4 regions of the Luteibacter mycovicinus genome follow, and region 2 is predicted to be linked to each of the others. Evidence: predicted binding sites of a transcription regulator. Region 2 holds the regulator's gene; each other region holds the start of a gene.
The links. Region 2 encodes FliA, which starts transcription of late flagellar genes. Its sites were predicted from a motif close to TAAAGTTTNNCNNNCNNNGGCCGATAA; they were not measured.

Region 1: FA85_RS01905 (GGDEF domain-containing protein) is a predicted target of FliA. The motif match lies at 5,611-5,637, and genes of this name have one in related genera.
Region 3: FA85_RS10895 (methyl-accepting chemotaxis protein) is a predicted target of FliA. The motif match lies at 5,457-5,483, and genes of this name have one in related genera.
Region 4: fliK (flagellar hook-length control protein FliK) is a predicted target of FliA. The motif match lies at 5,640-5,666, and genes of this name have one in related genera.

What each region holds. Positions count from the first base shown of each region.
Region 1 covers NZ_JQNL01000001.1:422,426-430,390, forward strand. The annotation lists gene FA85_RS01880 (putative bifunctional diguanylate cyclase/phosphodiesterase) at 1-1,160, opposite strand, end outside; gene FA85_RS01885 (S9 family peptidase) at 1,423-3,477, opposite strand; gene FA85_RS01890 (GNAT family N-acetyltransferase) at 3,671-3,961, opposite strand; gene FA85_RS01895 (OsmC family protein) at 4,060-4,485, shown strand; gene FA85_RS01900 (CorA family divalent cation transporter) at 4,545-5,522, shown strand; gene FA85_RS01905 (GGDEF domain-containing protein) at 5,777-6,850, shown strand; gene FA85_RS01910 (alpha-ketoglutarate-dependent dioxygenase AlkB) at 6,866-7,483, opposite strand; gene sodC (superoxide dismutase family protein) at 7,491-7,965, opposite strand, start outside.
Region 2 covers NZ_JQNL01000001.1:1,118,012-1,125,976, reverse strand. The annotation lists gene flhB (flagellar biosynthesis protein FlhB) at 1-751, shown strand, start outside; gene flhA (flagellar biosynthesis protein FlhA) at 755-2,866, shown strand; gene flhF (flagellar biosynthesis GTPase FlhF) at 2,900-4,267, shown strand; gene FA85_RS05065 (MinD/ParA family ATP-binding protein) at 4,338-5,213, shown strand; gene FA85_RS05060 (RNA polymerase sigma factor FliA) at 5,210-5,941, shown strand; gene cheY (chemotaxis response regulator CheY) at 5,995-6,396, shown strand; gene FA85_RS05050 (protein phosphatase CheZ) at 6,407-7,048, shown strand; gene FA85_RS05045 (chemotaxis protein CheA) at 7,056-7,965, shown strand, end outside.
Region 3 covers NZ_JQNL01000001.1:2,464,104-2,472,068, reverse strand. The annotation lists gene FA85_RS10920 (L,D-transpeptidase) at 1-33, opposite strand, end outside; gene FA85_RS10915 (FAD-dependent oxidoreductase) at 76-1,293, opposite strand; gene FA85_RS10910 (helix-turn-helix transcriptional regulator) at 1,379-1,996, shown strand; gene FA85_RS10905 (metalloregulator ArsR/SmtB family transcription factor) at 2,067-2,387, shown strand; gene FA85_RS10900 (DUF2867 domain-containing protein) at 2,420-3,847, shown strand; gene FA85_RS10895 (methyl-accepting chemotaxis protein) at 3,855-5,426, opposite strand; gene FA85_RS10890 (SDR family oxidoreductase) at 5,573-6,406, opposite strand; gene FA85_RS10885 (histidine phosphatase family protein) at 6,526-7,134, opposite strand; gene FA85_RS10880 (DksA/TraR family C4-type zinc finger protein) at 7,185-7,451, opposite strand; gene FA85_RS10875 (alpha-L-fucosidase) at 7,547-7,965, opposite strand, start outside.
Region 4 covers NZ_JQNL01000001.1:1,300,717-1,308,681, forward strand. The annotation lists gene secF (protein translocase subunit SecF) at 977-1,939, opposite strand; gene secD (protein translocase subunit SecD) at 1,952-3,832, opposite strand; gene yajC (preprotein translocase subunit YajC) at 3,892-4,233, opposite strand; gene tgt (tRNA guanosine(34) transglycosylase Tgt) at 4,376-5,506, opposite strand; gene fliK (flagellar hook-length control protein FliK) at 5,726-6,898, shown strand; gene FA85_RS05965 (hypothetical protein) at 6,895-7,158, shown strand; gene murD (UDP-N-acetylmuramoyl-L-alanine--D-glutamate ligase) at 7,195-7,965, opposite strand, start outside.

The sequences.
Region 1 (7,965 bases), 700 kb from region 2:
GATTCGGTGAGCTCGAAACGGATACGCATCGGATCCACGCCATACGAGCGCACCACGCGATGCAGCGTTTCGACGAAGGCCGGGCGGGTCAGCTCGTGCATGGACAGGTTGATCGCCACGTAGTCGACCGCGATGCCGGCGGCATCCCAGGCCTTGACCTGCGTGAGCACCGCGCGCAGCACGTATTCGCCCAGCGCGTGGATCAGGCCGGAGCGCTCGGCCACCGCGACGAAGACGGCCGGAGGCACCTGGCCGCGCGTGGGATGGTTCCACCGGGCCAGCGCTTCGACGCCGGCCAGCGTGCCGTCGCGCAGGTGACGCTTAGGCTGGTATTCGACACCCAGGTTGCCCTGCTGCAGGGCTTCACGCAGTTCGACGGTGAGCGCGACGCGCTCGCGGGCCTGCTCGAGCATGCCCTCCTCGTAGAAGCGAAAGTCGGCCTTGCCGGTTTCCTTTACCGCGTACATCGCTGCGTCCGCGTTGCGGATCAGCATGTCGGCCACCGTACCGTCCTTGGGCGATACCGCGACGCCGATACTCGGGCTTACCGCAACGAACTGGCCGGCCACGCTGACCGGCTGCGATACGAGATCCAGCACCTTCCGGCAGACGCGAACAAGGTTTTCCATACCGCCATAGGCCTGCACCACCACGACGAATTCGTCGCCACCGAAGCGCGCGACCGTGTCGCGCTCACGCACACTGCTGCGCAGGCTGGTGGCGACCGCCTGAAGGAAAGCATCGCCCGCTTCATGGCCGAGCGTGTCGTTAATGGATTTGAAGCCGTCCAGGTCGATGAACATGACCGCGAGCGAGTCGTCGGAGGAGTCGGCCAAGGCCTGTTCCAGCGTCTGCAGCAGGAAGGCACGGTTCGGCAGCCCGGTCAGCGTGTCGTGATACGCGTGAAAGGCCAGCACCCGGCGAGCCTGCTCGCGCGGATCGCGCAGGCGGCTGCGCAACTGGCGGCGCTGCCCCACCAGCCAGACGATGGCGGCAGTGGCCACCGCGACGACGACGATCAGACTGACCACCCAGCCCGGTCCAGCGCCAACGGTGCCGAAATTGGCACAGCGCGTACCGTCGCCCGACCCCGGAAGGGTCCAGCGGGCACACTTCGATGCGGCCAGGTGCAGGCCACTCTCGACGCTACGATGGTTCAACACACCACGCTCCGGCCCGGTATCCGGGGCACGTCTTGCTTTAAAAACGGAACGACTGCGCCCGGGAGCCTGGAAACACGCCAGGCGCGAAACGACATCTCCCTAGGTCTAACGGCCACCACCGCCCCCGACTTTAGCCCTGCGTGAGAAAAAGAACGCCATCACTGATCGGATGATGATAGACCGGCAAAAAAACGCAATCCGCCTGACGACCTGCCTTTCCGAAAATGTGCACTACCTGCGTACTTGTCCGGAAGCCGGCTCAGTTCCCACTGGCCGGCAGATAGCGATCGAACCAGGCCAGGGCGCGGGCCAGCACGTCACGGCGGTTCTCATCGCGCGCAAAGCCGTGACCCTCGCCCGGGTAGACCACCAGCGAAGTCGGCACGTTCTGGGCGCGCAGCGCATGCCAGAACTCAAACGACTGCGGGGCGGGCGTCTCGGCGTCACGCTCGCCGACCACGATCAGCGTCGGCGTCTTCACCTGTTTGATGAAATTGATGGCCGAACTCTTCGCGTAGACAGCCGGATCGTCATACACCGACGCACCGAAGTACGGCGTCATCCACTGGTCGATGAGGTTCTGGCCGTAATAGCTCTGCCAGTTGGAGATTCCCGCACCCGCGACCGCCGCGCGGAAACGGTTGGTCTGGGTCACTCCGAACATCGTCATGAAGCCGCCGTAGCTCCAGCCCGTGAGGCCGAGGCGCTTGTCGTCGACCGGGTGATTCTTCTCGATCGTATCGACGCCCGCGAGAATGTCGCGCATGTCGCCGTAGCCGAAATCCTTGCGGTTGGCCTGGACGAACGCCGCGCCCTGCCCGTAGCTGCCACGTGGGTTGGGCATGAACACGAAATAGCCCAGCGCGGAAAGCGGCGCACCGCCGTAGCCGACACCGGGCCAGCGCGGCGTGACCGCCGCGGCAGGACCGCCGTGCACCGAGACGATCATCCCGTAGTGCTTTTTCGGGTTGTAGTGCGCCGGATACAGCAGCCAGCCCTGCACCTCGTGGCCTTCGAAGGTCCACGAGATCGATTCGGCCTTGCCCCACGACGGCTTGAGCGCGGCGTTGAATGAGGTCACCGCCACCGGCGTGTGCGCGGCGGCGAGCGTGGCGACCTGTACCTCATAGGCCTTGTCGAACGAACTGCCGACGAACGCGGCCTTGGTGGCCTTCGCATCCAGCGACAAGGACATCGAGAGGCGACCGTCACCGATCGTCATGGGCAGATCGAACAGGCGGGTCGCCGTGGCGACGCCTTCAGCCGGCAGCGCATAACGGGACACGCGGCTCGACCCGCCCGTGTGCTCACCCACCAGCAAGGCGTCGTTCGCCGTCCAGGTGAGCCAGGCCGGCGTGGTGTGGATATCCGGAGTGACGTCCACGGGCGCGGCACCGCCGGTGGCCGGGACCGTCCAGATGTCACCACCGGTCGAGCCCTGATCGCTCATGAGGCCGCCGATGAAGGCGATGCGTGAGCCGTCCGGCGAGAAGCGCGGCACGGCCACCTGCAGCCCCTTGAGCGGACCGCTGAGCGTCGCGGTGTCGACGACGACGTCACCCTTGCCACCTTCGGTCGACGGCTGGACGTAGAGTTTGGCCACCCACCAGTTGTTGTCTCCCGGCGGCTCGGCCGCGACGTACGCGATGCGCGCACCGTCGGCCGAGAAGCTGAACTCGTAGACGTGCAGGCCAGCGGGCGTGAGGACGTGGACGTCCCCGCCCGCCGCGTCGACGCTGGCCACCTGCTGCACTTCGATACCCTCGACGCCGACTTCGCCCAGCTGCGGCTTCGCCGCCGCGGTGGCGCTGGCGCGGCGGGTCGCGTTCGGCACGTAGAGGAAGCCAAGCTGCTTACCGTCAGCGCGCCATTCGAGGCCGCTGACGTAGCCGGTAAGGTGGGTCAGCCGCACGGGCGCGGCGCGGGTACCGGTGTCGACGGTGTAGATGTCGTTCTGCTTGCCCTCCTCCACGCCCGGGGCGCTGCCCGCGCAATCGGACAGGAAGGCGAGATGGCGGGAGTCGGCGGCCCAGGCGACCGAGGTCTCGCTGCACCCCTTGCTCGCGGTGATGCGGTGCGCATGCTGGCCCTGCGCGTCGGCGACCTCGATCACCGGTTTGCCATCGGTCTTCACCGCCCAGGCCAGCTGCCTGCCATCGGGCGAAAGCGCGACTGACTCGATCGTGCGGACCTTGGCCAGCGACGAGAGGATGGCCGCGATACGCGGGTCATCGGCGGATTTCGTCGGGGTGTCGGCGAGGCTGGCCTGGGTAAAGGCGAGCGCGACGGCCGCGGCGATCCACTTCGTACGCATGGGGTGACCTGGTGTGTGATTGAGGTGTGAAAACTATCACGACACTCATTACTCTCGCGAGCACCCGTTCGCTGGTGGCCGTCTGGGAGATGTGACCGAAGCCCGCCTCCGGCGGGAGACAGGCTCGGGTGGGAGCCCGGCTCCGGGAGACAGGCTTCGTCGGGGCCCAACCCTGTCGGCGAGCTGGACTCCGTCAGGCCAGCAAGTGGGAAAACTCCGGATTGCGCTTGAACCAGGTCGCCGCATAGGAACAAGCGGGCTGAACCTTCCAGCCCCTGGCCTCTGCGGCCTGCACGGCGGATTTCGTCAGGATGGAGGCAATGCCCCGCCCGCCCACGGGCGATGGCACACCGGTGTGCGTGATCGTCATCACGTTGCCGGCGAGGCGGTACTCCACCTCGCAGGTGTGACCGTCCACCACGGTCGTGAACACCTGGTTTTCGGTGTCATGCGTAATTTCCAGCGGTTTCGCGTTGTCGCTCATCGGTCATCTCCATCAGAAGGACAGCCGCACCTTCGCATTCTCTGGATGGGCGGGCCGTTAAGGTCAGGCGATCATCCCCCCACCGAAGGAGAATCTCCATGCAGAAGTCAGGCTCAGCGGTCTGGAAAGGCGGCATCAAGGATGGCCAGGGCACGATCTCCACCCAGACCGGCGTACTGAAGGAAGCCCCCTACGGCTTCAAGTCGCGCTTCGAAGACGGCCCGGGCACCAACCCCGAGGAACTGATCGGCGCCGCGCACGCTGGCTGCTTCTCGATGGCGCTGTCGCTCATGCTCGGCAACGCCGGCCTCACCCCCGACAAGATCGAGACGAAGGCCGACGTCACCCTCGACAAGGACGGCGAAGGTTTCTCCATCACCAAGGTGCATCTCACCGTGAAGGCGAAGATCCCCGGTACGGACCAGGCCGGCTTTGAAGCCATCGCCAGGCAGGCGAAGGAAGGCTGCCCGGTATCCAAGGTGCTGAATGCCGCGATCAGCATGGACGCCACCCTCGAAGCGTAAACTGCTCCGGCCGCCGGCCCCGGCCGGCGGCTTCCCTGGCCGACAGGATCGAACCCAGCGTGCTGATCATTCACGAACACGGCCAACGCCAGCCCATCCGCTGGACAGCGGACATGGGCAGGCCGAAAGCTCCCATCTGGGTCGACCTCTTCGATCCCAGCGAAGACGAGAAAAAATGTGCCGCCGAGATCTCCGGCCTGCGCATTCCGGAACGGGCGGACGTCGACAACCTCGCCCTGTCCAGCCGTATCCGCACGGACGACGACGCGATGTACCTGTCGATCCCGTATTTCGCGGATGTCGATCCCGACGCCCCTAACGGTACCGGCCATCGCCCTTCTCCCGTCGGCATCGTAGTCACCGGGCATGTCCTGATGACGCTTCGCTTCCAGACCTCGCCCGCCTTCGACCTGGCGGCGCGGAGCTGCGATGAGCAGCACTGGGATTCCAGCGCCGACGTGCTGGCGACGCTGATCGAGGCGATCGTCAATCTCGCGGCCAGGCGCATGGAGGACGTCTCCGCCGATCTGAAACAGCTGTCCGACCGCGTCTTCACCACCGAGCGCCTGGGCACGCCCGCCCTGCGCGACTGCATGCTCGAGGTCGGCCGGCTCGAGGGCGAGCAGGCACGCAACCGCTCTTCCATGCTGGGCGTGCAGCGTATCGTCTCGTTCGTCAGGGCCAAGCAACCCGAGTGGATGTCCGATCAGGTCGAGGTCCGCCTGCGCGTGGTCGATCACGACCTTCGCACCCTGGACGAGTTCGACGATCAGCTGACCAACAAGCTGCAGTTCCTGCTGGATGCGAGCCTGGGCTTCATCAGCACGGACCAGAACCATGTGATGAAGGTGCTGACGGTGACCTCCGTGGCGACCATTCCTCCGGTGATCCTGGCCGGCGTCTGGGGCATGAACTTCAAGCACATGCCCGAGCTGGACTGGACCTTCGGCTACCCGATGGCGATCGGCGCGATCCTGCTGAGCATCCTGTTGCCCGTGCTGTTCTTCAAATGGCGGGGCTGGCTCGAAGGCGACTGAGCGGCGTCTCTAGCGCAGTCCTTCACGATCGTGAAGGCCTGTAAACCTGACGTACGTCGCATTTTTTTACATTGGGCCGTCTTTTCCCTAAAGTTCGCGGCTGCACTGCCGTTAGCACCCTTGAGGGTCGCCCGGTGGAAGCCGGTCGAAACGACACGGGGCTGCCATCCGGCGCGCCCGACTCGGGGGAGGAAGTGTTCGGTGCCAGTCAGTAGTCACTATCGCGTTCGCCACGCCTCGTCGTGGGGTCGTCCATGAAGACGCCGTGGCATGCCATGACGGGCGGCCTTCCCGAGACGCGACTGCTGGCGTCGGTGGCCGAGTTCACCCACCACCGCGATATCGACGCCCTGGACCACAGCCTGGTCCTCTCGCTGGCCGAGCTTATGCCGGTCAACAGCGTCACCTTGTGCAAGCGTGGCGAGAGTCTGCAACAGCCCATCGAGTCGATGGTGGTCTGCGGCCGCAAGAGCGAGGGCGGATTCGTCGTCAACGCGCTGGAACCACCGCGCGAGGGCGACCCGGTCGACACCATCGTCTGCGCGATGGAAACCCTCGAAGCGATCAGCGACGTCACCGACAACGGTGACTGCCGCCTGGTCATACCCATTCAACGCGACGGGTCCGCGATCGGCGCCCTGATGCTCGAGGCCGACGATTCGCTCGACGCCGTCCGTGTGATGGTCGAAGGCTTCGCGCGCATCTACGGCAACTACATCGCCCTGCTAAACGAGAGCGAGCGCGACAAGCTGACCGGCCTGTACAACCGCCGCAGCTTCGAACAGCGCCTGCGCCGCCTGCTCAAGCTCAGCCGCCAGCGTGCGCGTGCCGCCGTGGGCGGCGAGGACGAACGCCGGGGCGGCGTGCGCGACGACGACAGCAAGATCTACCTCGCCATCCTCGACATCGACCACTTCAAGCGGATCAACGACACCTACGGTCACGTCTACGGCGACGAAGTCATCCTGATGCTGGCCCAGCAGATGCGCGCCAGCTTCCGCCAGAGCGACGTGCTCTTCCGCTTCGGCGGCGAAGAGTTCGTCATGCTGATCGCCGCGGAAAACGAATACGTGGCGCAACACGCGCTGGACCGCTTCCGGCAGTTCATCGCCGATCACACGTTTCCGCAGGTCGGCCACGTCACTGTCAGCATCGGCTATGCGCGGATCACCGAGAACGACTATCCCGAAATCGTGCTCGATCGCGCGGACAAGGCGCTGTACTTCGCCAAGGAGAACGGGCGCAACAGCGTCTACGGCTACGAAAGCCTGACCCAGCGTGGCGAGCTCGCCGCGCCCGTCGCCCTCGGCAGTATCGACCTCTTCTGACCACGTGATGGCCCGCTAAGCGGGCTTCGTCGGATAATGCCGCCCCGCGGCCCTGCCGCGTGGTCGCACCCGGAATGCCAGACTGATCCTCGGCCCGACCTCGCCGCGCGACTTCGGGATGCCGTGGTCGTAATGGAACTGCGTGGCATGGCTCATTGTCAGCAGGCTGCCCGCCTCCAGATCCAGATCGAAGCTGCGCTTCGCCCCTTCGCGCTCACGCAACGTCATCCGCCGCGTCGCACCTAACGACAGCAGCGCGATCGGCTCGCCTTCCGCGATCTCGTCGATATGGTCGTTATGCGGCGCCACACTGTCGCGACCGTCGCGATAAAGGTTGAGGCCCACGGAAGTGAACCGCACCCCGGTGGCGGCGATCGCTTCGCGAGCAGCCTCGGCCAGGGGCGACGGCAAGGACGGATCGTCCAGCACGTAATGCTGCACCAGCCGCGGTACGTCCACTTCGCGCCCGTACATCTCACGCCGCTGCGCCTGCCATGGGATCGTCGACATCAGCGTGTCGAACCATCGCGCCGCCATCGGGGACGCGATAAGGCCCGGCTCGTACGCGAACCGCCCGTGCTCATCGTCGACGATCACGAGCGGTCCGGCAGCGAACAGCGAGCCCTGGGTCACGTCGCCCTTACTTGATGACGCCGCACGCGATGCGCGCACCACCGCCGCCCAGCGGTTCCGGCTGGTCGGCGTAGTTGTCGCCACCGGCGTGGATCATCAGCGCATGGCCCTTCAGCGTCGCCAGCGTCTTGAGGTGCGGCGCGGTTACCGGCGTGGTGTCGGTACCATCGGCGGCAATCTCGATGCGCGGCAGGTCGCCCTCATGGCCCATGGCATCCGGACCTTCGTGCTTGCCGGTCTTCGCCGGGTCGAAGTGACCACCTGCAGCGAGCGCGGCGCCCTTCTTGCCGTCCTTCTCGCCCGGGTCGCAGCTGGCCTTCTCGTGCAGATGGAAGCCATGCGTGCCCGGCGGCAGGCCCTTGAGGTCCGGCGTGAACACGAGACCGCCGGCGCTTTCGGTCACGGTCACCTTGCCGACGGACGCGCCCGCGCCATCGGCGGTCACGGCGGTCAGCGGTACCACCACACTCTTCTCGGCAGCC
Region 2 (7,965 bases):
CAAGGGCTTCGGCCGGCTGGTGTCCCTCAACGGCCTGGTCGAGCTGGGCAAGTCGGTGCTCAAGCTCATCCTGATCGGCGGCACGCTGGTCTGGTTCCTGCGAAAAAGCACGACCGAGATGTACATGGGCGGCACGGGTCCGGTGGCCGAAGGGATCGCCCGCGCCTTCGGGATCTTCGGCCACGCCTCGCTGATCTTCGCGGTGGCGCTGGGCGCCGTGGCCCTGGTCGACGCGCCCTGGCAGAAGTACAGCTTCACCAAGAAGATGAAGATGACCAAGCAGGAGGTGAAGGACGAGCACAAGGAAAGCGAGGGCAGTCCCGAGCTGAAGTCAAAAGTCCGGCAGATGCAGCATCAGATGGCACGCCGCCGGATGATGGAAGACGTGCCCACGGCGGACGTCATCGTGACCAACCCGACGCACTTCGCCGTGGCCCTGAAATACGACGAAAACCGCATGGGAGCGCCCCGCGTGGTGGCCAAGGGTGTGGACGTCCTGGCCCAGCAGATCCGCGATGTGGCGGGTGGGGCGAAGATTCCTGTGGTCGAAGCGCCTCCGTTGGCACGAGCCTTGTATGCAACTACGGAAATCGGACGCGAAATCCCGTCGGCGCTGTATGTCGCGGTGGCCCAGATTCTGGCCTACGTGTTCCGGCTGAAGCAGGCGATCGCCATGGGCGATCTCCCGCCGGAGCTACCGAAGCAGGAGATCGACCCGGACCTGCTCGGCCCCTACCGCATGGATAACTGACGAATGGCCGCTTCCACCAACCTGATGGGTACGTTCCGGCAGATCGGCCGCCGAGGCGTGGCGGCGCCGGTCGCCATGCTGATCATGCTCGGCATGATGATGCTGCCGCTGCCGCCCTTCATGCTGGACCTGCTGTTCACCTTCAACATCGCGTTGTCGCTGGTGATCCTGCTCGCCACCATGTACGTGATGCGCCCGCTGGAGCTGGCCTCGTTCCCGACGGTGGTGCTGTTCGCCACCTTGCTGCGCCTGGCGCTGAACATCGCTTCCACCCGCGTGGTGCTGCTGCACGGTCATAACGGCCCGGGCGCCGCGGGCAAGGTCATCGAGGCCTTCGCCGAGTTCGTCATCGGCGGCAACTTCGCCGTCGGTTTCGTCGTCTTCGCCATCCTCACCATCATCAACTTCGTGGTCGTCACCAAGGGCGCCACCCGCGTGTCCGAAGTGACCGCCCGCTTCACCCTCGACGCTATGCCCGGCAAGCAGATGGCGATCGACGCCGATCTCAACGCCGGTCTGCTGACCCAGGAACAGGCGCGCGAGCGCCGCCAGGAAGTGCGTGAGGAAGCCGACTTCTACGGCTCGATGGACGGTGCGTCCAAGTTCGTCCGCGGCGATGCCACGGCGGGCATGCTCATCCTCGCCATCAACATGCTGGGTGGCTTCTTCATCGGCATGTTCCAGCATGGCCTGTCGGCCGGCGAAGCCGCGCGTACCTACACGCTGCTGACCATTGGTGACGGCCTCGTCGCCCAGGTCCCCGGCCTGATGCTCTCGATCGCCACGGCGGTCATCGTCACCCGCGTGTCCAAGTCGCAGGAGATGGGCAAGCACGTGATGGGCCAGCTGTTCGGTCAGCCCAAGGCGCTGGGCGTGGCCGCCGCCGTGCTCGGCACGATGGGTCTGATCCCCGGGATGCCGAACATTCCGTTCCTTCTGCTGGCCGGTGGCGCCGGCTTTGCCGCGTGGAAGCTGCAGCAGCGCAAGAACCTCGTTGCCGAGGGTGGCGCCACCGGCACGCCGGGTGCCCCGGGTACCGATCTGGCGCTGGAGTCCGCGCCGCCGGCCGAGCGTCTCGAACTCTCGTGGGAAGACGTGGCGCAGGTCGACACCATCGGCCTGGAAGTCGGCTATCGCCTGATTCCGCTGGTGGACAAGGCGCAGGGCGGCGAGCTCATGGCGCGGATCAAATCCGTGCGTCGCAAGCTGTCGCAGGAGCTCGGCTTTCTCGTCCCGTCCGTCCACATTCGCGACAACCTCGATCTCGCACCGCACGGCTATCGCATTTCGCTGATGGGCGTGCCGATGGGCGAGGCCGAAATCCATACCGAGCGCATGCTCGCGATCGATCCGGGCCGCGTGCACGGCACGATCAACGGCATCGCCACGCGCGATCCCGCCTTCGGCCTCGATGCCGTGTGGATCGAGCCGGGCATGCGCGAGCACGCGCAGACGCTGGGCTACACCGTGGTCGACCCGGCCACCGTCATCGCCACGCACCTGTCGCACATTCTGCAGAACCACGCCCACGAACTCATCGGCCACCAGGACGTACAGCAGCTGCTCGACCGTCTGGCTCAGCAGACGCCGAAGCTGGTCGAAGATCTCGTGCCCAAGCGGCTGTCGCTGGGCGCGGTGGTCAAGGTGCTGCAGAACCTGCTCGCCGAGCGCGTCCCCATCCGCAACTTCCGCGGCATTGTCGAGTCGCTGGCGGAGCACGCGGGTCAGAGTCAGGATCCCGGCGTGCTCGCCGCCGCCGTACGCGTCACGCTCGGTCGTCAGATCGTGCAGGAGATCGCCGGCCTGGGTTCGGAAGTGCCCGTCATTACTTTGGCGCCGGAACTCGAGCAGATCCTGCTGCAGTCGCTGCAGGGTGGCGGTCCGACCGGCGCGGCCGTGGAGCCGGGTCTGGCCGATCGTCTTCAGCAGAACGTCGCCGAGGCCGCACGACGCCAGGAAGCGGCCGGCGAACCGGCGGTATTGCTGGTCTCTCCTGCGCTTCGTCCATGGCTTTCGCGCTTCACGCGTCATGTGGCCCAAAACCTGCATGTACTCGCTTACAACGAAGTTCCGGATAACCGACGCGTCAAGCTGGTGACGGCGCTCGGCAGGTAAGTGGGGAATGAACATGGACACAGGATCGAACGCATGAAAATCAAACGCTTCGTAGCCCCCGACATGCGCCAGGCCATGCGCCAGGTGCGCGACGAGCAGGGCCCGGATGCCGTGATCCTGTCGACCCGTCGGCTGGACGACGGTATCGAGATCATCGCGGCGCTGGATTACGACGAAGCGCTGGTGCGTGAAGCCGGCTTCGGTGTCGATCTTCCGCCGCGCGAGCGCGAGGAAGCCCCGATCCGCGCGCGCCGCGACAACGACTTCGCCGCACGCATCGATCAGGCCAAGGCCGCGACCGCCGCCGCTGTCGAACGTGTGACGCGCGGTGCTCCGGCGCCCGCCGCTCCGCAGGTCGCGAATCCGAATGCGCCGCAGCGTCAGTCGAGCGCCGCGCTCGCCGCCAGCGTCGCCGATGTGGTGCGCGCCGCGACGGTCGCCCCGAACCACAACGCGAACAGCGACGCCGCCGTCAATGGCGTGCGTGCCGAGATCAACAGCCTGCGTGAGATGCTGGAAGTGCAGTTGTCCACGCTCGCCTGGAATCAGATGGACCGCGACCAGCCGCTGCGCGCCCGCGTGCTCCGCGAGATGACCCGCCTGGGCATCGACGGCGACGTGGCTCGCGCGCTCTGCGCCGAGCTACCGCCGGGCATGACCGCCGAGCAGGCCCGCTACCTGCCGCTGGGCATCCTCTCGCGCAACATCCGTACCAGCGGCCGCAACGCCGACACCGCCGGTAGCGCCGTCACCGCTCTGGTCGGAACGACGGGCGTCGGCAAGACCACCACCATCGCCAAGCTTGCGGCGCGTGCGGTGCTCCGCCACGGCGCCTCGAACGTCGCGCTGATCAGTGCCGACCAGTACCGCATCGGTGCGGGCGCCCAGCTGGAACATTACGGCCGCCTGCTCGGCGTGCGCGTTTACAACGCCCACGATGCACAGAGCCTCCGCAACGTGCTGCTCCAGCTGCGTGGCAAGCACACCGTACTGATCGACACCGCCGGCCTGGCCGGTAACGATCCGAAGCTGCAGCAGCAGTTCGACACCCTGCGCGCGATGACCGAGGTGCGTGTCTGCCTCGTGCTTGCCGCGAACGCGCAGGCGCAGGCCATCGACAACGCGATCCGTGCCTACGCGCCGCTGGCGCCGCAGACCGCGATCCTGACCAAGCTCGACGAGGCCCCGCTGATCGGCGGTGCCCTGTCGGCCGTCATCCGCCACGGACTGCCGCTGGACTACAGCACGGATGGCCAGCGCGTGCCGGAAGACATCGCCTCCGCGGATGCGCGCAAACTCGTCTGCCTGGCCGCTCAACTCGTCAAGCAGCGCACCGACGAACCGGACGACGCGATTCTCGCCGACCGTTTCGGCTTCTCCACCGCGCCAGCCATCGCCTGACACCGGGAACTGAAGTAACGTGACCACGGCATCCGCATCCGCACACCCCTTCACGGCAGTGAATTCCTTCATGAACACACACGTCGATTCCACCCAGGCTGCTGGGCTCAACTGGCTCGCCGACCGTCGTCCCACGCGCAGCATCGCGGTGGCGGGCGGCAAGGGCGGCGTGGGCAAGACCACGGTGGCGGTCAACCTCGGCATGGCGCTCGCGATGGGCGGCCGTGACGTGGTCCTGCTGGACGCGGATCTGGCCATGGCGAACATCGATGTGCTGCTGGGCCTGCAGCCCACGCGCCATCTGGGCCACATGCTCGAAGGCGAGTGCCGCATCGAGGACCTGATCCTCCACGCCAACCACGGCCTGAAGGTGATCCCGGCGACCTCGGGCGCGCGCCGCATGGCGCAGCTGCCGAATATCGAGCACGCCGCCGTGATCCGCGCCTTCGACGAATACCCGGTCGCCCCCGAATATCTGATCGTCGACACCGCCGCCGGCATCTCCGACAGCGTGTCGATGTTCGCGGCAGCCTCCGACGAAGTGGTGGTCGTGGTCTGCGACGAGCCGGCCTCGCTGACCGACGCCTACGCGCTGATCAAGGTGATGAGCCGCGAGTTCGACGTGAACCGCTTCCGCATCGTCGCCAACATGGTCCGCCATGCGCAGGAAGGCCGTCAGCTGTTCGAGAAGCTGGCCCGCGTGACCAACCGCTTCCTGGACGTGTCCCTGGATTTCATGGGCATGGTTCCGCACGACGAGTACCTGCGTCAGGCCATCCGCCGTCAGGCGGCCGTGGTCGACGCCTGGCCGAGCAGCCGCTCGGCGGTGGGATTCAAGAATCTGGCCCGGTCGGTCGATACATGGGGTGAACCCGAACCCCGGGTGCAGGGTCGCATCGGCTTTTTCGCCGAACGGAACCACATGGGGGGAGGGCTGCCGCTGTGAGTGTCGCTAGCGAATACCTTGAAATCACTAGAGTTCCAGCGGATCAACTGGTTAAAACGCATGCACCCCTGGTGCGCCGGATCGCCTATCACCTGATGGGCCGCCTGCCGCCAAGCGTGGACGCGAATGACCTCATGCAGGCCGGAATGATCGGACTGCTCGAGGCCGCAAGAAATTACTCGCCGACTCGCGCGGCCAGCTTCGAGACCTATGCGGGCATCCGCATTCGTGGCGCCATGCTGGACGAACTGCGCAAGACGGACTGGACCCCGCGCTCCGTCCACCGGAAGTTGCGCGAGGTGGCTGAAGTAACGAGGCAGATCGAGAACGAAACGGGTGGCGACGCCGAAGACGCGGAAGTGATGAAGCGGCTGGGTATCGACGCCATGGAGTACAACCAGATTCTGGCCGACGCGGCGAGCGCGCGGTTGCTGAGCCTCACGGCGCCGGAAGGCGACGAAGGCGCGGCGATCGACGTCGCGGACCCCGACGCCTCGGGCCCGGAGGGCAACTTCGAGAAGAACGGCCTGCGCGACGCGCTGGCGCAATCGATCGACGGCCTGCCGGAACGCGAGAAGCTGGTGATGTCGCTGTACTACGATGAAGAGCTCAACCTGAAAGAAATCGGTGTGGTACTGGGTGTGAGCGAGTCGCGCGTGTGCCAGATCCATGGCCAGGCCCTGATTCGCCTGCGTGCACGCATGACGGGTTGGAAAGACAAGCAGTGACGGCATCGCGGTGCCGTCGCCGGTAAAGAAAAAGCACGTGGCGGAGAGCAGTTTTGGACAAGAACATGAAGATCCTCGTGGTGGACGACTTTTCCACCATGCGGCGCATCGTCAGGAATCTCCTGGTCGAGTTGGGTTTCACCAACACGCTCATCCAGGAAGCCGAAGACGGTAACGCGGCCCTCGCGTTGCTGCGCTCGCAGCCGATCGACCTCGTCGTCACCGACTGGAACATGCCCAACATGACGGGCATCGACCTGCTTCGCGCCATCCGCGCCGATGCCGGTCTGAAGTCCTTGCCGGTGCTGATGGTGACCGCGGAGAACAACCGCGACCAGATCATCGCCGCCGCGCAGAGCGGTGTTAACGGCTACGTCGTCAAGCCTTTCACGGCGGTCACGCTGAAGGAAAAGCTCGACAAGATCTTCGAACGACTCGCCGCGGCTGCGGGCTAAGGGAATAACGATGAATACGATGCTCTCCCCCGGCCAAGAGGTCGTCCCCGAACTGCGCGAGCTGCTCGAGGCCGACGACGGCGCCGCGTTCGAAAAGGCACTCGACAACCTGATCCGCAGCCGCGAGCAGCACCTGTTCCTGGCGCTGGGCCACCTTGCGCGCGACCTGCACGAATCCGTGCGCCGCCTCGCTTCGGACATTTCGACCGACGGCGTGCCCGGCAACATGAGCGATGCGCGCAAGCATCTGCGTGACGTGCTCGAGATGAGCTCGACCGCGGCGCACCGCACGCTGGACTTCAGCGAAAAGCTGCGTCCGCAGGCCCAGGCGCTGGCGAAGCAGGCCGACGAAGTGCTGGTGCTCGATCATGCCGACCCGGCATTTGGCGCTAACGCGACGGCGCTTGCCGTGCGCGTGGGCGATTTCGCGCAGAGCTGCGACATCGGCCTGGGCGAAATGGTCGAAGCCCAGTCGTGGCAGGATCTTTCCGGTCAGCGCGTGGCGCAGGTCGAGGCGTTCATGGCCAAGGTCGAGTCGTCGCTGGTCGAGCTGGTCCGTCTGACCGGGTCGCTCGCGGGCGGCAATGCGCCGGCCGCGGACAAGGTCAGCCAGGACGAAGTGGATCGCCTCCTCAGCGAATTCGGATTCTGAGCCCGCTATGAGCGTGGAGCTGGACAACGAGCTGCTCAACGTCTTCCTGATCGAAGCGCGCGAACTGCTCGAGAGCCTGGGCGAGCAGCTCGTGGATCTCGAAGCGTCGCCGAACGACACGGAGCTGCTGAACGCGGTCTTCCGTGCGTTCCACACCGTGAAGGGCGGTGCGGGCTTCCTTGGGCTCAATCCCATGGTGGAGCTGTGCCATCGTGGCGAAGATCTTCTGAACGAAGCGCGTAACGGCACGATCGTGCTCAACGCCGCCTTCATGGATGCGCTGCTCGAGTCGCTCGACCTGCTCAACGACATGATGCGCGCCGCCGATGGCGGCGTGCCGATCGAGCCCGCGCCGCGTTCGCTGCTCGACCGGCTGCTGATTCCCGGTCGTGCCGTATCCGCGGCTCCCGTTGCCTTGGCGGTACCGGTCTCTTCGACGGTCGCGGCACCTTCCGCGCCGAAAGCGTACGACCCGATCGAAGATGAATTCGAGGCGATGCTCGACGCCGCGCGCACCGACCGCGCGCCGGCACCGGCCTCGTCCGCGACGATCAACGATGACGAGTTCGAAGCGCTGCTGGATTCGTTGTACGGCACGGGTGCGCCAGGCGCGGACAGCGCAGCGGTTTCCGCATCGGCACCGACGCCCGCACCCGTGGTCGCTGCCGCACCCTTGCCGTCGAGTAACGACGCGATCAGCGACGACGAATTCGAAGCCTTGCTGGATTCCCTTCACGGCACGGCAGCGCCGGGTGCGGTCGGTGGTGCGGCGGCCGTTGTCGCTTCCACGCCTGCGCTCGCCGTGGTTCCCGTCGCTGCACCCGCACCGCCCGCAGTGGCTGCTCCCGCAGCGAAGGTCGCGTCCGCCGCGGCTGGCGAAAAGCGCGCCGCGTCCGCCGCCGACACGACGGTTCGCG
Region 3 (7,965 bases), 1.3 Mb from region 2:
GGACAACGCCGTGGTCAGCAGCACACGTTTCATGCGAATTTCCGGTTTCCCGCGCCCCAGTGGCGGAATATATATCTAGCCCGAATGTAATGGCGACGGTTTGGTCCCGCTTGTAGCGGGTGACCGCCGCCGATGCCCCGCTTCGCCGGTGAGGATGCTGAGCATGGGCCGGCGAGCGCCGGGGGCCTTGCCCAGCGGACCGAAGCAGAGGTCGCGCCACCACGCGAGCACCGTGTAATCGGACTGGAACAGCGGGGTCAGCCAGCGGCTCATGCGCTGATATATGCGGACATGCGCGTGGCGCTGGCGGCGGTACGCCTCGAGCGCTTGCCCGACATCGGCTTGCTCATCCAGGCACTCGGCGAGGGCCGCCGCGTCCAGCAGCGCCATGTTGACGCCCTGCCCGAGTTGCGGACTCATGGCATGCGCCGCATCGCCGATGACGACGAGGCGGCCGCGATGAGGCTGACGCAGCACCACGTCGCGATAGCGGGCACGATTGAGTTGTTCCGCCCGGTCCAGATGCGCGATGTGCGGTGTGAGCTCGGGCCACAGCGTGGCGACCTGCGCCTTCAGCCCATCGATGGCACCATCGTCGAACCGTTCGACCGCGTCTCCGGGAAGGCTGTAGTAGAACGTGACCCAGCGCCCCTCGTGCCCTGGCCGTTCACCCACGGGGAGCATGCCGATCATGCATTTCGTGCCAGCGTAGCGCTGCAGCAGGTGTGTGGGCGAATGCCAGTCGTCGATACGCAGGAGGCACCACACAGCGCCCCATGGATACATGCGTTCGCGGCGAACGTTGCCTTCGCAGTGTGTTCGCAAGGCGGAATGCGCGCCATCCGCTGCGATCACCAGGTCATAGGGGCCGTGTACCGTGCCGGCCTCGTCGCGAATCGTCCCCGCCGTCGTGTCGTACGCGACGATACGATATCCCGTACGTACCTGAGCTGCGCCGACATGCGCCTCGCGCAGCAACTCGAAGAGGGCGCCGCGCGTCATACCCAGGCCGAAGCATTCCGCACGACGATCGGCATAGCGCATGGCCATGACCGCCCGCCCGCGTGGCGTGGCGCCGTGGAGTTCGTCGATACGCTGACCCAGCGCGAGCGCGCGTGGAAGCAGGCCCATCCGTTCCAGTATGGCGAGGCCCGTCGGCTGCAACAGAAATCCCGCGCCCACGGGACCCAGTAACGGACTCTTTTCGAAGACGGTCACGTGGTGCCCGCGCTCCGACAAGAGGATGGCGCTGGCCTGTCCGGCCGTTCCGTAGCCCACGATGCCGATCTTCATGCGTCCCTTCCTTCCGATGACGTGAGGATACACGACGAAATGTCCACACTGGACTCGATGTATTGCCGCGGGCGATGATCCGCGCATGTCCGATTTTCTTGCCGCCTTCGTCCCCGTTGCCGATGCGATCGCCACCGTGCTGCGTCCACATGCCGAGGTCGTGATCCACGATCTCGGTACGGGAACCATTCGTCACATCGCCAACCGTCTGTCGCCGCGTCATCCGGGCGATGACTCGCTGACGGAACTGGACGATATCGAATCGCTGGACGAAGCGGTGATCGGCCCGTATTCCAAGACGAACTGGGACGGACGCCGACTGAAGTCGATCACCGCCGTGCTTCGCGACGGGCGCCGACGCGCCGTGGGACTGCTGTGCATCAACGTCGACGTCAGCATGTTCGAGTCGATGCAGGCCATGGCGAAGGACTTCCTGCGGTTCGGTGAAACCGAGGCAAAGCCCTCCGCGCTCTTTCGCAACGACTGGCGCGAGGAGGTCAACGATCTCGTCGGGCAGTTCCTCACGGATCACGGCACGACGCTGGCGGTGATGGCGATCGAGCAGCGCGAGGCCCTCGTGCGACTGCTCGAGAGCCGCGGCCTGTTCGACGTGCGTAACGCCGCTTCCTATGTTGCGCCCCTGCTAGGGCTGTCGCGCGCGACGTTGTACAAGACCCTGAAAGCGGTCCGCGAGACCGTCTGACGGACCACCGGTTGACGTCGGGACCAGGATGCGCTTAGATACTTAGCAACTTTGCTAATTAGCGAAATACATGGCCATCGACAAAGTCTTCGAAGCGCTCGCTTCCCGGCCTCGCCGCGAGATCCTGGCGTACCTGTCCGCCGCGGAGCTGAGCGCGGGCGAGATCGCCAGCCGTTTCGACATGAGCGCGCCCTCCATTTCGCGCCACTTGTCGGTGCTGGAAGGCGCCGGTCTGGTGACCAGCGAGAAGCGCGGCCAGTTCGTCGTTTATCAGCTCAACCGGGACAGCCTGGTCAACACGCTGACCGGCTTCGCCTTCGAGATCTGCCCGGTGGGCAAGCCGCTCAAGCGGGAATCGCGCAAGTTGTCCACGAAGAAAACCGCGGGCTGATCGCCACCGTCACGGGATACAGGGGAGTTTCCATGTCGCATCGTTCGCACGCCGTCGCATCGTTTCCCAGCGTCACCCTGCCCTCGCCGGCGGGTGGCGTACCGGTCGAGATCTCATTGATCGCACAGCTGGGACACGGTGCGGGGAGCCAGCTGGTAGCCGCGTCCTCCGCGCGTCAACGGGCGCATGCCGCGTTCGTCGACGAACTCGACGAACCCTCGGCCAGGCTGGGCGGCACGCATTTCGAACACGGCGACCCGACTTCCCTTTATACCTTCGCCGTGGGCGCGGACGGCCACCCCTTCCACCGGCACGCGGGCCACCGCGTTTTCACGGCGATATCGGGAAGCAGCGGTGCACTGCTGCGCTTCTGCACGGCGACGCCCGCCCAGCTCGAGGCCGACCCGGCGCACTTTCTGCGTGCTCTGCGTCATGTGGAGATCCCGCCGGACTCGATGTTCACCGTGCGCTTCGGCGGTGGTACCTGGCATCAGTTTCTGCCGCTGCGGGCGGGTTCCGGTCACCCGGCCTTCTTCGCGCTGTCGTGCCATACCAACGAGCTCGGTGGCGACCTCACCGAGGAGGCGCGTCGCCGGGTGCTGGCCGATGACGCGACCATCCCCTCACTGACCGAACTGCTTCCGGATGCCGTGCTGGCCCTGCTCGAGCGGACGCCGGCGGCGAGCATGCACGTTCCCGAGGCATCGCTGTCACTCGAGGCGCCGCCCGGCTCGCTACAGGTCACCCTGTGTGGATTCGCCCGCCGCGTCGTGGGTGCGGCGCGCGCCGCGCTCGCCCGCTGGACTCGCCCGGGCGGCTTTCTCGCCAGGACCGACGGTTGGCATACCGTCATCGAACTCGCCGAGCCGGAGGCGGACTCGCTGCTGCGCGACCAGTTCGCCGGACGTATGGATCACCAGGACAGCTTTCGCCTTGCGCTGGCGGACGTGCAGCCCCTCCACGCCAGGGCGTCGGTGCTACTCGCCGATCTGCTCGAAGCCTTCGTGCAACATCCACCGGCGGGCGTCTCGCGGCTGATGGCGCTCCGCAACCTGCTGGTCCGGCCGCTGGGACTGCGCCGCTCGCCGCTGGCATGTCCGGTCTCGTCGCTGCTCGCGCCAGCGGACAAGCATGTCTTCGCCGGGCGCTTTCCGGTACTCGACCAGCGCGTCGACGCAGGCGATACGTTCGCCCAGGTGGTTCTGGGCGCCGATGACAAGCATCTCGCCTTCCGCTCCTGCGTATCGCTGCGCGTCATCGATGGGCGCGTCGACATCACGCTCGGCACCCGCGTGCGCTGCCGCAACGCCTTCGGCCGTGCGTATCTGCGACTGATCGATGGTGTGCACCGGCGCTACGTCAGCCCGGTCGTGTTGCGCAGCGCCGTGCAGTATGCGTTCGCAACGGCCGGCAGGCAGGAGCCGGCCGCGCGTCGGGCGTCCATGCCCGCGGGATGGTGAGCGAGCGTTACGCCGCCTCGCTTTCCAGCACGAAGTAGGCGACCTCGCGGCGAAGGATTTCCGCGCTCTCGCGCATCGCGTGACTGGCCGAGGCCGCCTGCTGCACGAGCGCCGCGTTCTCGCGTGTCGTCTCATCGATGCCACGAATGGCCCCACCGATGCGTGCGATGCCTTCGCTCTGTCCACGGGTGGCGTCCATCACCGAGGCGACGAGACCGCTGAGGGTCACCACGCGGTCCGCGATGCTGTGCAGCACCTGGCCCGCGCGATCCACCGACACGACGCCGGCTTGCACCGCCTCATCGCTGGCCGCGACCAGGGCACGAATGTCCCTGGCGGTTGCGCCGCAGCGTTGCGCCAGTGCGCGGACCTCGGAAGCGACCACAGCGAAGCCACGGCCATGTTCGCCCGCCCGCGCCGCCTCGACCGCCGCATTCAGCGCGAGCAGGTTGGTCTGGAAGGCGATCTGCTCCACCAGATCCAGCATCTCGCTCATCTGCTCGCTGGTGCGCTGGATCTCGCGCATGTTGCCGACCGCATCCTGAGCCACACGGTGGCCCTCGTCCGTCATCTCACGGGTGTCGATGACGGCACGGCTGGCGGCGGTCGCATGGACTAGGCCGTCCGAGACCGCGCCAGCCATCTCGCTCATCGAGGCCGTGGTGAGGTCGACGTGCGCGGACTGCGTGCGCGTGCGCTCGTTCAACGCCTCGTTACCCCGGGCGATGCCGGTGGCCGCGTGAGCGACGTGGTCGGCGCGGTCGCGCACCTGGGTCACCACGTTGCCGAGCTGGGCATCCATCGCCGCCAGCGACGACAGCAGCTTGCCGATCTCATCGTCGCGACCGATCTCGACGCGTGTGCCCAGGGTACCACCGGCGATGGAGGCTGCCACGTCCGCCGCCTGGCGCAGGCGCCGGCCAAGCGAGCGGATGATCGCGACATCCATGACGCTGGCGATCAGCAAAGCGATACCGAGCAATACCGCGGAGAAAACGCCACCCTTCGCAATGTCGGCGCGCTGTGCCGCGGCTTCGGCCTTGCCGTTGTCCAGCGCCAGCGCGAAGAGGTTGGAGAAGTCGCTCTTCAGGGGGCCGACGGCCGACTGGACGTCGTTTGAAAGCTGTAGCTGCGCCAGATCGAACTGCTCCGTCTTGAGCAGCTCGATGACGTCGTCGACCGCCTTATCGGCCGCCTTGCGGTGTTCGGCAGCCAGGGTGACCAGCTTGGCCTGCGCCTTGCCCAGGCCGCTGGCCGTGAGCGACTTCCACTGTTTGTCGATGTCATGGCGGTTGCTGCCGATCGCGGTGACCGCGTCGTCGACGGCGGAGGGCAACCGCATCAGCGTCGCATGCACCAGCGCATCGAGCAGGTCGTTGTAATCGTTCTGGATGTGACCGACATCGGCGACGGGCGCCAGCGTGTCTGTCACCACGGACTGCAGGCGGTCGTCGGCGGTGCGAAGCTGCACCCCGCCGACGATCCAGAGCGTCAGCAGCAAAAAGATCGTGCCGGCGAGACGAAGCGAAAGACGTGCACGCAGGGTGAGCGTCGGCAGGGCGAAGCGAGGAAAGGGCATGACACACTCGGGGAGAGCGGGGGTGCCTCCCTATCGGCTCCGCGTGCCGGGACTTTAGCGAAAATCCGAATATTATGGTTTTATTTCAATGACTTGAAGATGTCATGACAGCACCCGGGGGTGGCTCGTTCTGGCAGTCGCCACGTTCACGCCGTTACGTCGTCGTCGGCGTCGTATGCGCCACGTTTCTGCGTGCGAAGTTCCTCGAGGCGCGCGCTGAGTCCGGCCTCGACGTGGTCGTAGGCGTCGCCGCCCAGCACCAGCCGGCGTGGTGGGTTGTCCAGGTCCACGGTTTCGATCATCGCGCGCGCCATCTTTTCGGGATTGCCACGGATGACGAAGGCGCCTGACACGATGCCGCGGCGAAGCTCGCCCACCGGGGTGTCATCGTAGATGGCCATCGGCTCAGGCGTCACCAGGCCCTTGCCGAAGTCGGTCTTCGACGGACCCGGTTCGACGATGAGGAAATCGATGCCGAACGATGCGACCTCCTGCAGCACCGCTTCAATGAAGCCTTCGATGCCCCACTTCGATGCGTGGTACAGGCTGAAGTTGGGATAGGCGATCTGGCCGCCTTCGGACGACACCTGCACGATACGGCCACCACCCTGCTCACGCAGCCGGGGGATGGCGGCACGGATGACCTGGATGGATCCGATGAGATTGGTATCGATGATGCGCTGGATCTGCTCGTCGGTGACTTCTTCCGCCGCACCGAAGAGCCCGTAGCCCGCGTTGTTGACAACGATATCGACGCGACCTCCGTCGAAGGCTTTCTGGACGCCTTCGCGGATCGACGCGGTGTTCGTCAGGTCCATGATGACGACATCGAGCGCGTCGCCATACCGCGTCTTGAGATCGTCGAGGGCGCCGGGTTGGCGCAGCGTGCCGACGACACGGTCACCTCGCGCCAGCAGCATTTCGGTCAGAAGGCGGCCGAAGCCGGAGGACGTGCCGGTAATGAACCAGGTCTTGCTCATGGTGCCCACCTCGGAGTGCGTCGTCGCGATGCGCGACGGGTCGACTACCAAGCTAGGGGTGGAAGCGAGTGAAGACTATCCGACGAGATGCGGATGAGACGATGCAGGATCCGGGATAATCAGGCCGTCGCGACCTCGACCGGACTGATGTTCCACCGGTCGACGATGAATCCGTCCGAGTTCACCCCCAGCGGCGTGTATCCGCAATTGCCATGCCGGTAACTCGCGTACTCGCCACCGTTCAGAAGCGCACCCAGCGTCGCCGTCATGCAATGCCCGTGCGTCACCACCGCCACGCGCCGGTACGGCAACGCACGGATATCCGCCAGCGCGTCAAGCACACGTGACGCCACCTCATGCAGCGACTCGCCGCCCACGGCGGCGACGGCGGGATCGTGGCCACGCAGCACCGCGACCATCGCCGGATCTTCCTCGAACACGTCCGCGACCGAACGACCCTCCAGCACGCCGAACGCCCGCTCGACCAGACGAGCGTCCACGGTGATGGTGCAACCGACGATGCCCGCGGCGACTTCACCCGTGTGCATGGCCCGCCCCAGCGTGGATGTCACGATGTGCTCCACGCCCCGCGCGGCGAGCACGCGTCCCAGCGACCGTGCCTGTTCGATGCCCGCCACGGTAAGTGGGCTGTCCGCGCGGCCTTGTGCGCGTCCGGCCACATTCCATTCGGTTTCGCCGTGACGGGCGAGGATCAGGTGTTCGAGCATACGGATGTCTGCCGGTACTGCGGGGGAGCCCGCGATTGTACCGGGCGCGGTCAACGCAGCTGACTATCCTTGCTGCCGCGGCGGTTGTAGCCGCTGAAGCTGGCTTCCTCGCGATCGGCCTCTTCCTGGCAGGCCACGCACAGGCGTACGCCAGGCACCGCTTTGCGGCGCGCGTCCGGAATCGGTTTGTCGCACTCCTCGCAGTGCTCGAGACCCGGGCCGCTGGGTATATGGCTGCGCGCCCGTTTTACGGCGTCTTCGATGGTCGCGTCGATCTGGTCCTGTACGGCGGTGTCACCCGCCCATCCGGTTGCCATGACTCACCTCCGGGACTGGCCCTCAGCCCGCTTAGATGGTGGCAAGTGACTGGTTTTAAAGGTGTGAAGGGTATCGCTCCTGCGGCCGGACTCAGTCAGCGCGGCTCGTCGTACAGACCCAGCTCCGTCACCCCGGGCTGCCTGCCGAACACCGTCAGTCGCACCCGTTTCGCCGTGACCCGCCCGATCTCGTGAAACTGGTAAGGGGCCGGGGTACCGCCGGAGGCGATCTCCACCCAGCCACCGTCACGCTCCATCTCCACCTTGTAACGGGTGATCCTGGAAGTATCGCCATAGCCATCGGCATGTATCGGCTCGACGATCGATATCGTATTGAACGACACCGGCTGTTCAGATCGAATCTCAATCCAGCCGTCGGTCTTCCCCTTGTCCGCCAGCCAGTACGAGCGGTAATCATCGTCGAACGCGAGATCGGGACCCACCGCCTCGTCACTGGCGCTGGCCCAGGCGGGCTTGCCGGCGGCCAGGTCGGGCGTGGTGATGAGCACCGCGC
Region 4 (7,965 bases), 180 kb from region 2:
GGGTGACAACTAAGGGCTCGCCGGTGGCGGGCCTTTTTTTGTGGTCGTCTTTTTTTGGGGGGGGGGCTCGGCTTGCGCCCTCGCCTTTGTGTTGCCGCGGCGTGTGGTGTCGCGTCGAAGACCCGGCGGGTGCCACCCTCGCGTCCACGCCTGCGGCGACCCCTCAGGGAAAGGCCGCTCCGCGGCCGTATTTCAATGGCCTTCGGCCGGGTCGGGCTCCAACTGGGGGTTTTCGAGTCGGCTGTCCCTGCCTCCCCGAAAACGGCCGGTCATCCCTGACCGGCCCCCTTGCGGGCCTCTTCCAGTCGGCGCCCTCGCCTGCGGCTACCGGACGCGAGGGTGGCACCCGCCGGCTCTTTGGGGGACTGAGGCAGCGTGGGGTCGAGCGGCGGTGCGCTTCGTTGGATCGGAACGCTCGCTTGCCTTAGCGCATCGCCTCGTTCGCATTAGTTAGGCTGAGGGTTCGCGAACACGGTTCGCTCCTGCCGCACGGCGACCGCAATGGTGGGATACATGGCGGCCTGTAGGAGCGCGCCCTGCGCGCGAAAAGCCAACGAAGCGAAGAAGCCACACCCCGCTCGACCACCAACCCACCTCGGTACACCAAAGAGACGGCGGGGGTGACCCTCGCGGCCGGTAGCCGCAGGCGAGGGCTTCGACTGGACAAGGCCGCGAAGCGGGGCCGGTCAGGGATGACCGGCCGTTTTCGGGGAGGCAGGGACAGCCGACTCGAAAACCCCCAGTCGCAGCCCGACCCGGCCGTAGGCCATTGATACACGGCCGCGGTAGCGGCCTTTCCCTGAGGGGTCGCCGAAGGCGTGGCCTCGAGGGTCACCCCCGCCGGCTCTTACCGACCACACCGCACGCCGCGACAAAGCCAAACGCGATGGCGCAAGCCGAGCCCTCATACCATTACAAAGGCAAAAAAAACCCGGCGACCGAAGCCCCCGGGTTTCCGAAGCGGAACGGAGCAGCTTTACGGGCGACGCGCCAGTTCCGGGTCTTCCTTGCTGACGGGCATCAGGTCCTGCTTCGACACGCCGAGCCAGAGAAGGATCGGGCTGGCGACGAAGATCGAGGACAGCGTGCCGACCACGATACCGATCAGCATGGTGATCGCGAAGGCATGGACGACGGGACCGCCGATGAAGAACAGCGCGGCCATGGTGATGCCGGTGAACAGCGAGGTGATGATCGTTCGCGACAGCGTGCTGTTGATCGAACGGTTGAGCACTTCTTCCGGCGTGGCGTTACGGCTGGAGCGGAACAGCTCGCGGACACGGTCGAAGACGACGACCTTATCGTTGATCGAGTAACCGACCACCGCCAGCACTGAGGCGAGCACCGTCAGGTCGAACTCACGCTGGGTCAGCGCGAAGATACCCAGGGTCACGAGAACGTCGTGGACTTCGGTGGCGAGCGCGGCGATGGCGAAGCGCTTCTCGAAGCGGATCCACAGGTAACCCATGATGCCGATGATGACGAAGGCGACGGCGACGATACCGTCGCTGCGGAGCTCCTCACCCACCTGCGGGCCGACGAAGGACTTGCTCTTCATCGTCACATCGGGGCGGGTGGTCTTCAGGGCGGCGATGATGTCTGAGGAGACCTTGGTTGCCGCCTCCTCACCGACCAGCGTGACCGAGCCCTTGTCGTCCTTGGGCAACATGCGCACGTTGAACTCGCGCGTGCCGCCGACCGACTGCACCAGCGGGTTTTCGATGCCGGCCTTTTCGAGCGTGGCGCGGACCTCGTTGACCTCGATCGGCTGCGCGTAGTCGACGATGACCGAGACGCCGCCCAGGAAGTCCTGGCCGTAGTTGAAACCCTTGGTCAGGATCAGGCCGATCGAGCCCAGCATAAGCAGCACGGCGAGGCCGATGCTGTACTTGCGCAGACCGAGGAAGTTGAAGTTCGAGTTGTGATTGAAGATTTCCATGGCGTCCTCCCGTCAGACCGACAGGGTCTTGAGCTTGCGGCCGCCGTGGATCAGCGCCGTGATGGCATGGGTCACCGTCACCGACGTGAACATCGAGGTCAGGATACCGATGAAGAGCGTGACACCGAAGCCCTTGATCGGACCCGAACCCATGGTCATCAGACCGAGCGCGGCGAGCAGGTGGGTCACGTTGGCGTCGAGAATCGTCGCCCACGCCTTGTCGTAACCGGTGCGGATAGCCGCGAGCGGCGACGAGCCGTTGCGGAGTTCCTCGCGGATACGTTCGCAGATCAGCACGTTGGCATCGATCGCCATACCAAGCGTCAGCACGATACCGGCGATGCCGGGCATCGTCAGCGTCACGTGGATCAGCGACATCACCGCGACGAGCAGGACGAGGTTGAAGAACAGGGCGATGTCCGCGACGATGCCGAACAGCTTGTAGTAGATGGCCGCGGCGATCAGCACGAGGCCGAGGCCGAGCATCACCGCCTTGAAACCGCGGTCGATGTTGTCCGCGCCGAGGCTGGGACCGATGACGCTTTCGCCGACGATGTCGACCGGCGCCGCGAGCGAACCGCCGCGCAGCAACAGGGCGAGATCGGAGGCTTCGGCGTCGCTGGGCAAGCCGTTGGTCGAGAACTGCTTGCCGAACGGCGAGCTGATGTTCGCGTAGTTGATGACTTCCTCGGTCGTCTTCGGCGTCTTCACTTCCTTGCCGTCGACCATCTTGATGTCGTTGGTACGCGTGATGTACAGCACGGCCATCGGCTTGCCGACGTTACCGTTGGTGAAGTCCTGCATCTTGCGGGCGGCGGCGCTGTTCAGCGTGACGCTGACGTTCGGCGTGCCGTTCTGCTGGTCGCGACCCGAGACGGCCGAGGTCAGCTGATCGCCCGTGGCGATGACGGTCTTGCTGAGCAGGTACGGGCGACGATCGCGGCCGTAATACAGCTTGGCGTCGGGCGGAACGCTGCCACTGCGGGCGGCATCCATGGCCTGCTGCGGGGTGTACAGGCCGGCGCGGTATTCCAGGGTGGCGGTCGCGCCGATCAGACGCTTGGCCTCGGCCGTGTCCTGCACGCCGGCCAGCTCGACGATGATCTGGCTCTGGCCCTGCTGCTGGATCAGCGGCTCGGACACGCCCAGTTCGTTCACACGCTGGCGCAGCGTGGTGACGTTCTGGGTGATGGCGCTCTGAGCGAGCTCGCGCAGCTTGGCCGGCTTGACCACGGCATTGAGCGTGAAGCGGTTGCCCGTGGACGGACCATCGGAAACGGTCAGATCGGTGAACTCGGTAGCGATGAGCGACGCGGCGGCCTGGCGATCGGCGTCGCTACGCAGGATGATGCCGATGCCCTGACCGCGCGGATTGCGCGCTACCGAGTCGTACGAGATCTTCCTGTCACGCAGCAGCGAGCGGACGTCGTCCGCGTAGCGGGTTTCCTGACCGTCGATCACGGCATTCTGGTCGACTTCCATCAGGAAGTGCACACCGCCCTGCAGATCGAGACCCAGCGGCATCGAGAACGCGTTGATCGAGCGCAGCCACGACGGCACGGTCGAGGCGAGGTTGAGCGCGACCGTGTAATCGTCACCGAGCGCACCGCGAAGCGCGTCGGACGCCTTCGCCTGCGCGTCGGCACTGGCGAAGCGCGCCAGCAGGCGGCTGCCTTTCTCGGACGACGTCACGTCGACGCTCGCTGCCGGAACGTGGGCCGTGGCAAGAATGCTCTCGACCTTGGTCTTCAGCGTGGCGTCGACGGCGCTGCCGTGGTTACCCGAGATCTGCACCGCGGGCTGCGGCGTATAGACGTTCGGCAGCGCGTAGACGATGCCGAACAGCAATACGATCACAACCAGCGCGTATTTCCAGCGTGGAAAATCACTCATGCCTTACATTCCGTGGAGGCGGCCGGGTGCCGGCCGCAGCTGACGCGATGAGATGAAGCTCAGGACTTCTTGAGGCTGCCCTTCGGCAGCACCTGGGTGATCGAGCTCTTCTGGACCTGGACGACGGTGCCCGGAGCGATCTCGACACGGACGAAGGCCTCACCCACGTCTTCGATACGGCCGGCCATGCCGCCGCTCATCACGACCTCGTCGCCCTTGCTCAGCGCCGAGAGCAGGTTGCGGTGCTCCTTCTGACGCTTCATCTGCGGGCGGATCATCATGAAATAGAAGATGCCGAACAGCACCGCCATCATGATCAGCGGCGAGAAGCTCAGAGCGCCCTGGGGTGCGGCAGCGGGGGCAGTGGCCTGGGCAATGGCGGCGAACGTCGGAAGGCTCATCGGATATCTCGCAAGTCATGGAACAGCCAAGGAAAAGCGGCTGCTCACGTAAAAAGATCGTGGATTATGCCACGCGCCCCGGTGCTTATGTACCGGACTCGTCAAGGCTTCTGGGGGCGCCGGACAGCGCCCTCAAGCCCGGTCAGCCGTCGACGACAGCCTTTTGGCGGGCCGCATAGAAGGCGGTGACGAAGTCGTCGAGGGTACCCGTCTCGATCGCGCCGCGCAGCCCGGCCATCAAGCGCTGGTAGTGCCGCAGGTTGTGCATCGTCGCCAGCTGGCTGGCCAGGATCTCGTTGCAGCGATCTAGATGTCGCAGGTAGGCGCGCGAGAAGCCGTTGGCGCAGGCGTAGCAGTCGCAACCTTCTTCGATCACGCGGGTATCGGTAGCGAACTTCGCGTTCCGGATGCGCAACGTGCCTTCATACGTGAAGAGGAACCCGTTGCGCGCGTTGCGCGTAGGCATCACGCAATCGAACATGTCGATACCGCGACGGACGGCCTCGACGATGTCTTCGGGGCGTCCCACCCCCATCAGATACCGGGGTCGATCCTTTGGCAGCATCGGCAGGGTCAGGTCGAGCGTGTGATTGCGCTCCGCCTCCGGCTCGCCGACGGCCAGACCACCCACGGCGTAACCGTCGAAGCCGATTTCCACCAGCCGCTCCGCCGAACGGTGGCGCAGCTTTTCGTACGTACTGCCCTGGACGATGCCGAACAGCGCGTTGGGGTTTTTCAGGTCGTCGAAAGCCTGGCGGGAACGCTCGGCCCAGCGCAGGCTGAGCTCCATCGAGTCAGAGGCGACCTTTTCGGTCGCCGGATACGGCGTGCATTCGTCGAAAATCATCGCGACGTCGGAGTCCAGCACCTTCTGGATCCGCATCGACTCCTCGGGCGAGAGGAACACCTTCGACCCATCCACCGGGGAGGCGAAGGTCACCCCCTCTTCGGTGATCTTGCGCTTGTGCGCCAGCGAGAAGACCTGGAAGCCGCCGGAGTCCGTAAGGATCGGCTTGTTCCAGCCGATGAACTTATGCAGCCCGCCGAATTCGCCGACGATCTCGAGGCCAGGCCGCAGAAACAGGTGGAAGGTATTGCCGAGGATGATCTCCGCGCCGGTGTCGAGAACATCGCGCGGGGTCATGGCTTTCACGGAGCCGTAGGTGCCCACCGGCATGAAGGCCGGGGTTTCGACGGTGCCGCGGCCAAATCGGAGACGGCCACGCCGGGCCGCGCCATCGGTGGCGAGGAGTTCGAAGGGAAGCTGGGTCATCCGCGTAGTGTACCGGGAGTCGGCCCTTCGGACCTGCAGGTCGGGCGCCGCGCGGACGGAGAGCATTACCTTGCCGGGGCGGCGGCCCACCGCGCTCGCCGTTTACGCGTACAGGTGTCGGCAAGCGCCTACCTAAAGTTCCGCAAGTTTCCGCCGATTCCTATGCCACAGGAGCGAGCCCAGACCGGGGTCCGCCCAGGCCCTCGGAGGACCTGCCCTTTGATCATCCAGCCGACCAGTATCGCCGCCCAGCTATGGGCCGGCGCGGCAGCGGGCACCACCGCGGCCGTTGACGCCTGGCGGGTGGGTACGCTGCTGACGGCACGCGTCATGGGGCAGAACGACATCGGCAAGCTGCTGCTGGACATCGGCGGTATCACGGTGGAGGCCGACACCACGGGCACCCAGCTTCCCCAGCAGTTTCAGGTGCGCGTCCTGACCCAGGGCGCACAGCCCCAGCTCGAAGTCCTCATCGCCCACCCCGAGGAAGGCGTCACGATGCAGGGACTGCGCGAACGGCTCCCGCTGCAGAATGGTTACGCGCCGCTGCTCGGCGCACTGGCCTCACTGGCGCGCAGCCCGGTGGCCCGCTCGCTGCCGGCACCCCTGCGAGCCGCACTCGCCACGCTCGAGGCTTCGATCAGCGGACCCGATGACGTCAGCACGCCGATGGGCATGAAGGAAGCGATCGCCAAAAGCGGCAGCTTCCTCGAATCCCATCTTGCCGAGCCGACGAAAGAGACGCCGGCGGCCGACGATTTCAAGGCGGCATTGATGGCGCTCCGCCGTACGCTGGCCGATCTTCCGCCGACACGAAGCGCATCGGGCGTCAGCACCGGCCCCGGACTTCCGCGCCAGCTTGGTGACACACCCCCGCCGCTCGCCCAGCGCGCACTGATTGCCCAGCCGCGCGTGGCGGAATTCGCCATCACTGAAGACGACGTCGACGCGCTGGTCGGCCAGTTACGGACCGACACGCGTGCCGCACTGTCCCGTGTCGAGATCGGTCAGCTGGAATCCCATCCGCAGGCCGGACTATGGATGATCGAAGTGCCGCTGGCGAACGCGCGCGGTTACGACGTGCTCCAGTTGCGGATCGAGGAAGGCAAGCCAGGCCCTGGCGAGCCGGATGGCTTGTGGACGGTCGGCTTCGCCATCGACCCGCCCTCGCTGGGCGCCGTACAGGGTGAGATCCAGCTGCGCATACCGCGCGTGTCGGTGCGGCTGTGGGTACAACAGGCCGACACCGTATCGCGCCTGGAAACCGAATTCGTCTCGCTGCGGCGCGTGCTCGAGAAAAGCGGCCTGCAGCTCGATCATTTCTCCTGCATGCACGGCCTGCCCGTGCCGACCAGCGCGTATAGCGCGGTCCTCCTCGAAGCCCGCGCATGAATCCGTCCCTGCCCTCCCCGCGCCGCAGTGTCACGCTGCGGCTCGCGACGCCGACCAGCAATGGGAAAACCCAGCGTGTCGACGCCGACAGCGTCAAAAACATGCTGGAGCGCGCGCAGGCGCTGGGGCTTGCACCTCAACTGGATCCGCAGATCGCTACCTTGCTGGCGGCCGTGCGGTTGCGCGACGACGTGCCGCCGGAGCTGTATGCGGCACTGGCGGCGGTGGTGGGAACCTTGCTCGGGGCTGTCGAGGCCTGATGCGCCGCGGCTCACGTCAGCCTGTCGGCGACGGCGTCAGCTGACGCCCAGCCCCTGAATACGGGCCGCGCCGGCTTCAAACCCCGCCAGCTCGGCAAAGCGTTTGCCACGCTCCGCATAATCCCTGAACTGGTCGAAGCTCGGCGCACCCGGCGACAGCACGACGACGCCCTCGCCGCTCAGGGCGTTACGCGCGGCACCGACGGCGGCGGCGAGATCCGCTGCCCGATACACGTTCGCGACACCCGCGGCTTCCAGCGCATCCGCGATACGCGAACCGCTGGCACCCTGGCACACGATCGCCTCAGGCGCATCCAGGCGCATCGCTTCCACAAACGGCGTCCAGTCGAGACCGCGATCGTGGCCGCCGACGATCAGCGCGACACGTCCCGCTCCCACGCTTTCGAGCGCGGCAAGACTCGCCAGCGGCGTCGTGCTGATCGAATCGTTGATCCAGCGCAGGCCATGGATCTCGCCCAGCGGCTGCAACCGATGCGGCAGAGGAACGAAGGTAGACAGCGCGGGCGCGGCCGCGCGCGCGTCGAGGCCGGCGATCTCCAGTGCGGCAAGGGCGGCACACGCGTTGATCGCGTTGTGCAGACCCGGCGCGGACACGGCGGACGCCGCGATCACATCCTCGCTGCCACGACGGATCCAGCCATCGGCAACATGCCAAGTCGCCTCGTCGCCGAACGTATGCAGACCCGGATGGCCCGCCGCTCGCGCCATCAACGCAGGCTGCATCGCATTGACCAGCACCTGCGCGGATGACGCAAGCAGTTTCAGCTTGTCGCTGACGTAACGCTC